DNA from 2 places in the Streptosporangium sp. NPDC020145 genome. Region 1 is predicted to be linked to the other one. Evidence: riboswitches for the same ligand, from Rfam matches in the RefSeq annotation. Region 1 holds a riboswitch; the other holds the start of a gene.

Region 1 (3,411 bases):
CGGTGGTCGTCTCGGTCATGTCCTGTCTCCTTCACCGTGTGGTTCGTGCTCGGCGGGCCAGCGCTCCAGGAGGGTGTGCAGGGCGTCGAGGCAGCGTGACCACGACTCCTCGGCCGGGCGCGAGTGCGCGAACCCGCCCGCCGCCTCAAGGCTGATGAAGCCGTGCAGCATGCTGCGCAGCAGCCGTACCGCGTCGGTCAGGTCGGGCTCCCCGAGGGCGTAGGCGCGCAACATGCCGTAGGTCAGCTCGATCGCGCGCCGCGGCCCGCGCGCCGCGGCCAGGAGCTCGGGGTCGATCTCCGTGGGGATCTGCGTCGCCATGTAGCGGCCCGGATGTTCGCGGGCGTAGTCCCGGTAGGCGGTCGCGTACGCGACCAGCGCGTCCCTGCCCGCCAGCCCCGCGGTGGCCTCCGCGATGCGGACGCTCTTCTCGTCGGCCGCCAGCAGGGCGATCCGGCCGCGCAGGTCCTCAAGGCCGCGAACGTGCGCGTAGAGGCTGGCGTCCTTCACCCCGAGCCGTCGTGCCACCGCCGACATGGTCAGCCGGTCGAACCCGACCTCGTCGGCCAGTTCGGCACCGGCGAGCGTCACCCGATCCGTCGTCAACCCGGCCCGCGCCATACGCGCCCCCCTCTCCTAGAGTCCCTAGAATGTAACTAATCCCATTAGCTTCTGTCTAATGAGATTAGTTTCACCGGGCGCGCGACAGTACGGCACGGCGGTTCACCGAGGTCAGCGGCGTGGCCGCAGGCGGGAGGAGGGCAGGTCGTGACGGCCGGAGACGAACTCCTGGAAGGCGATCTTGACCTTGATGGCCGGGCGACGCCAGCGCTCCTCACGGCGCTGCGCCCTGGCCAGTTTCCAGGGCCTCGGCCTTCGGGAGCCCGGGGCGAAGAACCAGTGGGCCCAGGGGGAGCCGGGCCGGGCCAGCCGCAGCGCCCCGACGATCAGCAGCAGCGGGACGAACAGACCGACCATGCCCGTCCAGATCTTCCCCTTCAGCAGGGTGACCACGGCGAGCATGAGATTGAGCACGAGGAAGCCGACCGCCAGCCACGTCCCCTGCGGCGTGCCGTCCGGCCGCTCCCAGCCCAGCGGGCGCAGGCCGAGCAGGAGCAGACCGGTGACGGCGATCGCGATGAACACCGCGTCGACCGACGTGCGGCCCTCCTCCTCCCAGTAGACGTCGTGCAGGTGCAGGATCAGCGCGAACTCGTCCAGGATGAGGGCGGCGCCCACCCCGAAGACGGCCGCGGTCAGGGCATACCACCCCTGGGATACGCCGGAGACGAGCAGGCCGGAGACCCCGCCGAGCATCGTCAGCACCACGCCGAACACCACATGGTGGATGTGCATGTCGCCGACGCTGACGTTGCCGAACCAGCCGATCTTGGCGCGGATGAGCCGGACGTTGATGCGGGTGAAGACGAAGGCGACGATCAGCGCGACGAAGAAACAGAAGAGCGGTAGCCGTCCTGTTTCCACGATTCGATGTTGGAACAAATCCCCCACTGCACCTTCAGGTTATGCGAGAGCCGTCATGATCACGCCTAACCGGACACTCTGTCCCGACCCGGGGATTTCGCTCGGCCCTCGCCTACGGTTAGGCTGGCCGGGACACCGACGAGCCCGCGCGGGAGAGCGTCCTGACATCCAGGCCAGGACCCCTGAAGGAGCAAGCCCTCCCCGCAAACCTCTCAAGGCAAAGGACCGCGTGGGTAGGTGCCTCTGGAAAGCAGGCCGTACGGCCTCGCCGAAGGTGAAAGTCCGGCAAAAATCGGGCGAAGCTCTCAGGCATCCATGACAGAGGGGGAGGATGCTTCTCATCCGACCCCTGTCTGAGGTGCGAACATGTCCCGACCCACGCCGCTGCGCGGTGTTCACGAGGCCCTCGGCGCGACGCTGACCGACTTCGCGGGCTGGCTGATGCCGCTGCGCTACGGAAGCGAGTCCGCCGAGCACAACGCGGTCCGCCAGGCGGCCGGCCTGTTCGACCTCTCCCACATGGGAGAGATCTTCGTGACGGGCCCGCAGGCAGGCGAGGCCCTCGACTACGCGCTCGTCGGTCACATCTCCGCCCTTGAGCCGGGACGCGCCCGCTACACGATGATCGTCGATCCCCAGGGCGGCGTGCTCGACGACCTGATCGTCTACCGCCTGGCCGACCAGGAGTTCATGGTCGTCGCCAACGCCTCCAACTACCCCCGGGTCGCCGCCGAGCTGACCGAGCGCGCCGGGGCCTTCGAGGCCGCGGTCGAGGACCGCTCCGAGCAGTACGCGCTGGTCGCGGTACAGGGGCCGCGCTCCCGCGAGATCCTGGGCGGGCTCACCGACGCCGACCTCGACGGCCTGAAGTACTACGCGGGCCTTCCCGCGACCGTCGCCGGGCTCTCCGCCCTCGTCGCCCGCACCGGCTACACCGGCGAGGACGGCTTCGAGCTGTTCGTCGCCGCCGACGACGCCGAGCCGCTGTGGGCCGCGCTCACCAAGGCGGGCGAGCCGTACGGCCTGCTGCCCGCCGGGCTTTCGGCGCGTGACACCCTCCGTCTTGAGGCGGGGATGCCGCTGTACGGCAACGAGCTCTCCGCTGATCTCACCCCGTTCGACGCGGGGCTCGGCCGTGTGGTGAGGTTTGACAAACCAGGCGACTTCGTCGGCAGGGCCGCCCTTGAGCCGCTCAAGGACGTCCCCCCGGCCCGCCGCCTGGTGGGACTGATCGCGACCGGCCGCAGGGTGCCCCGCCACGGGTATCCGGTGGTCTCCGGCGACGGCGTCGTCGTCGGAGAGGTGACCAGCGGAGCGCCTTCCCAGACCCTGGGCAGGCCGATCGCCATGGCCTACGTGGACAACGGAACGTCCGCTGGACTGGCCGTGGACATCCGGGGCAGTCACGAGCCGGTCGAGGTCGTTGAGCTGCCTTTCTACAGGAGGAAAAAGTGAGTGACATTCCCGAGGAGCTGCACTACACCAAGGAGCACGAGTGGATCTCGGGCATAGACGACGGCCTGACCCTGACCGTCGGCATCACCGCCTACGCCGCCAACGCCCTCGGTGACGTGGTCTTCGTCCAGTTGCCCGAGGCCGGTTCCTCGCTCACCGCGGGTGAGGCGGTCGGCGAGGTCGAGTCGACCAAGTCGGTGAGCGACATCTTCGCGCCGGTCGGCGGTGAGGTCGTCGAGGTCAACGAGGCCGTCGTCGACGACCCCTCGCTGGTCAACAGTGACCCCTATGGCGACGGCTGGCTGTTCCGCGTCCGGCTTGAGGGTGACCCGGAGGACCTGCTGTCCCCCGAGGAGTACACGGCACTCACTTCGGGCGAATCCTGAAATATCTAATCTTGCGTCGTGATCACGCGCGTCCACCGGCGCGCGTGATCACGACCGCGGGACAGCGCAAAGGCAGGGCAGATCA
Region 2 (3,411 bases), on a different contig from region 1:
GGCGCCGCCGGAGGTTCGTCTCACCCGCAAGGAACTGCTCGCCGCCGCCGAGCTCGACGAGGAGACCCTCACCGAGCTTGAGGACTTCGGCCTGCTCGCCGCGGTCGCCCGCCACTACGACGCCGAGGCGCTGGCCGTGGCCCGCAGCGTGGGGGCACTGGCCGCCTTCGGGCTCAGGGCACGCCACCTGCGGGTCGTCAAGGCCGCGGCCGAGCGGGAGGCCACCCTCGTCGAACAGGCCATCGCGCCGTTGCTTCGCCGCCGAGGCCCGGGGGCCATCGACCGGGCCGACGAGACCGCCAAGGAGATTTCTGGTCTTCTGCTGGAATTGCACGCCTCGCTCCTGCGTTCCGCCGTGCGTGGGGGCTTGGGCCGGTGAGAACCTGACCAGGCACTCGTCCCCTCACGAGTGTTACGTTGAACAAACCGGTCATAATCCAGCGAAGACGGAGCAGCCCGTGTTGCAGATGGAGGTCGTGGGCGTTCGGGTTGAGATGCCCTCAAACCAGCCTATTGTCCTGCTGAAGGAGGCACATGGGGAGCGGTACCTGCCGATCTGGATCGGCATGACCGAGGCGACGGCGATCGCGATGGCCCAGGCCGAAGAGCCGCCACCCCGGCCACTCACCCATGACCTCTTCCGCGACGTGCTCGACGCGCTCGGCGTCCGGCTGAGCACCGTGAACATCGTCGCACTCCGTGATGGGATCTTCTTCGCCGATCTCGTGTTCTCCAACGGGGTCGAGGTGAGCGCCCGTCCTTCGGACTCCATAGCCCTGGCGTTGCGTACGGGAGCCCGTATCTTCGCCAGTGAGGACATCGTCAGGGAGGCGGGGGTGATCATTCCCGACGACCAGGAGGACGAGGTGGAGAAGTTCAGGGAGTTCCTTGACACGATCACGCCCGAGGACTTCGGTCGCGCGGGGTAGGTATTTCGGTGCATTTACGCTTCACGACGCGCCGGGGAGGGTCGTTGACTGATCTTGGCCCCAGTCCTACGGTGCAAGTGAAACCCGCGGCTGTGCGCAAACCCCCAGATCAGGCCGCGGGATGAGAGAAAGCCGGAGGTCCGCGTGGCGGTCAGCAGCGGCGAGGGTAGAAACGCCGACCAGGATGACCCGGAACGGCGCGGGGAGGCACGTCAGCGTGCGGGCGAAGAGGGCCTGCTGTTCGACGGGCAGCCGGTGAAACTGCCCGCCGACATCGGATACCGCGGTCCCACCGCCTGTGCCGCGGCCGACATCACCTATCGGCAGCTGGACTACTGGGCGCGCACCGGTCTGGTCGAGCCCACGGTCAGGGCCGCTCACGGTTCGGGTTCCCAGCGCCTGTACGGCTTCCGCGACATCCTGGTGCTCAAGGTCGTCAAACGGCTGCTCGACACGGGTGTGTCCCTCCAGCAGATCCGCATCGCCGTCCAGCACCTGCGCGACCGCGGCGTCAACGACCTGGCCCAGATCACCCTCATGAGCGACGGGGTGAGCGTGTACGAGTGCACCTCACCCGACGAGGTCATCGACCTGCTCCAGGGAGGGCAGGGTGTCTTCGGCATAGCCCTCGGCCGCGTCTGGCAGGAGGTGGAGGGCTCCCTGGCCGACCTGCCCGGAGAGCGCGCGGAGTCCGGCCAGAGCCCTTTAGGCGATCACCACGCGGATGAGCTGGCCCGTCGTCGCCGGGCTCGCCGCACCGGGTAAGGTTGTCTCGCTGCTGACTCTGCGCGGGAGAGACCCCGGCATGATCGGGGCGCCGAAGGAGCAACCTCCCCGGAATCTCTCAGGCACCCGGTACCGCGTGGGCGAGGCGACTCTGGAAAGCAGGCACGCCCGCCAGGCGCGTCTCACCGACGGGGAAAGCCTTCCACGCACCGGAAGGTGAAACTCTCAGGTCGCGATGACAGAGGGGGAGATCCGGCATACGCCCGCGCCCAGCGCCGGTCTCCAACGTCTCGGGAGGCTTCCCATGACCGACCTGTCACCGCTCAGCGAGCTGACCCCCCCGCCGTTCGCCACCCGTCACATCGGGCCCGCGGACGCCGACCAGACCCGCATGCTCGAGGCGGTCGGATTCGCCTCGACCGCCGACCTGGTCGCGGTGGCCGTCCCCGAGGCCATCAGGGCGAAGGACAGGCTCAACCTCCCGCCCGCCGCGAGCGAGACGGAGGCCATCGCCGAGCTGCGCGCCCTCGCCGGGCGTAACACCGTGCTCACCTCGATGATCGGCCTGGGCTACCACGACACGATCACCCCGGCGGTCATCCGCCGCAACCTCCTGGAGAACCCCGGCTGGTACACCGCCTACACGCCCTACCAGCCCGAGATCTCCCAGGGGCGCCTTGAGGCCCTGCTCAACTTCCAGACGGTCGTCTCCGACCTGACCGGTCTCGACGTGGCGGGCGCCTCCCTGCTGGACGAGGCCACCGCCGCCGCCGAGGCGATGACGCTGGCCCGCAGGGCGGTGCGCGGCTCCTCGAACGTGTTCGTCGTCGACGCCGGCTCGCTGCCGCAGACCAAGGCCGTGCTGCGCACCAGGGCCGAGCCGCTCGGCATCGAGCTGGTCGAGAGCGACTTCACCGAGGCCCTTCCCGACTGTTTCGGCGTGCTCGTGCAGTACCCCGGGGCCGACGGCGAGATCAGGGACTTCCGCGCCGTCGCCGAGGCCGCCCACGCGCGCGGCGCCCAGGTGGTGGCCGCCGCCGACCTGCTGGCCCTGACCCTGCTGGCCGCCCCCGGCGAGCTCGGCGCCGACATCGCGATCGGCTCCTCGCAGCGCTTCGGCGTCCCGCTGGGCTTCGGCGGCCCGCACGCCGCCTACATGGCCGTCCGCGACGGCCTGCAGCGGCAGATGCCCGGCCGCCTGGTCGGCGTCTCCCAGGACGCCGACGGCCGCCCCGCCTACCGCCTGGCGCTGCAGACCCGTGAGCAGCACATCCGCAGGGAGAAGGCGACCAGCAACATCTGCACCGCGCAGGTGCTGCTCGCGGTCATCGCGGGCATGTACGCCGTCTACCACGGCCCCGAGGGCCTTCGCAGGATCGCCAGGCGCGTCCACCGGCACGCCGTCGTGCTGGCCGCGGGCCTGCGCCACGGAGGCGTCGAGGTCGTCCACGACGCCTTCTTCGACACCGTGCTCGCCCGGGTGCCCGGCCGCGCCACCCGGATCGTGGCCGCGGCCCGCGACAACGGCGTCAACCTGCGCCTGGTCGACGCCGACCACGTCGGCGTCACCTGCGACGAGCGGACCGAGCAGCTCCACCTGGAGCAGGTCCTGGCCGCCTTCGAGGTCAGCGGCGCCGTACTGACCGACCTGGACGCCGCGGCGCACGACGCGCTGCCCGAGGGGCTGGCGCGCACCGGCGACTACCTGACCCACCCGGTCTTCCACAGCCACAGGTCGGAGACGGCCATGCTGCGC

The links. A riboswitch is a leader RNA that binds a small molecule or an ion and turns the genes downstream of it on or off. The one in region 1 is predicted to bind glycine.
Region 2: it holds a riboswitch for glycine, as region 1 does, so the genes downstream of both, gcvP (aminomethyl-transferring glycine dehydrogenase) here and gcvT (glycine cleavage system aminomethyltransferase GcvT) in region 1, are expected to answer to the same signal.

Annotation. Positions count from the first base shown of each region.
Region 1 covers NZ_JBEXZT010000008.1:129,014-132,424, forward strand. The annotation lists gene ABZ463_RS17360 (alpha/beta hydrolase) at 1-19, opposite strand, end outside; gene ABZ463_RS17365 (TetR/AcrR family transcriptional regulator) at 16-621, opposite strand; gene ABZ463_RS17370 (hypothetical protein) at 733-1,485, opposite strand; glycine riboswitch at 1,625-1,723, shown strand; glycine riboswitch at 1,726-1,810, shown strand; gene gcvT (glycine cleavage system aminomethyltransferase GcvT) at 1,852-2,940, shown strand; gene gcvH (glycine cleavage system protein GcvH) at 2,937-3,326, shown strand.
Region 2 covers NZ_JBEXZT010000022.1:29,411-32,821, forward strand. The annotation lists gene ABZ463_RS30580 (MerR family transcriptional regulator) at 1-379, shown strand, start outside; gene ABZ463_RS30585 (bifunctional nuclease family protein) at 459-929, shown strand; gene ABZ463_RS30590 (MerR family transcriptional regulator) at 1,164-1,694, shown strand; glycine riboswitch at 1,709-1,800, shown strand; gene gcvP (aminomethyl-transferring glycine dehydrogenase) at 1,960-3,411, shown strand, end outside.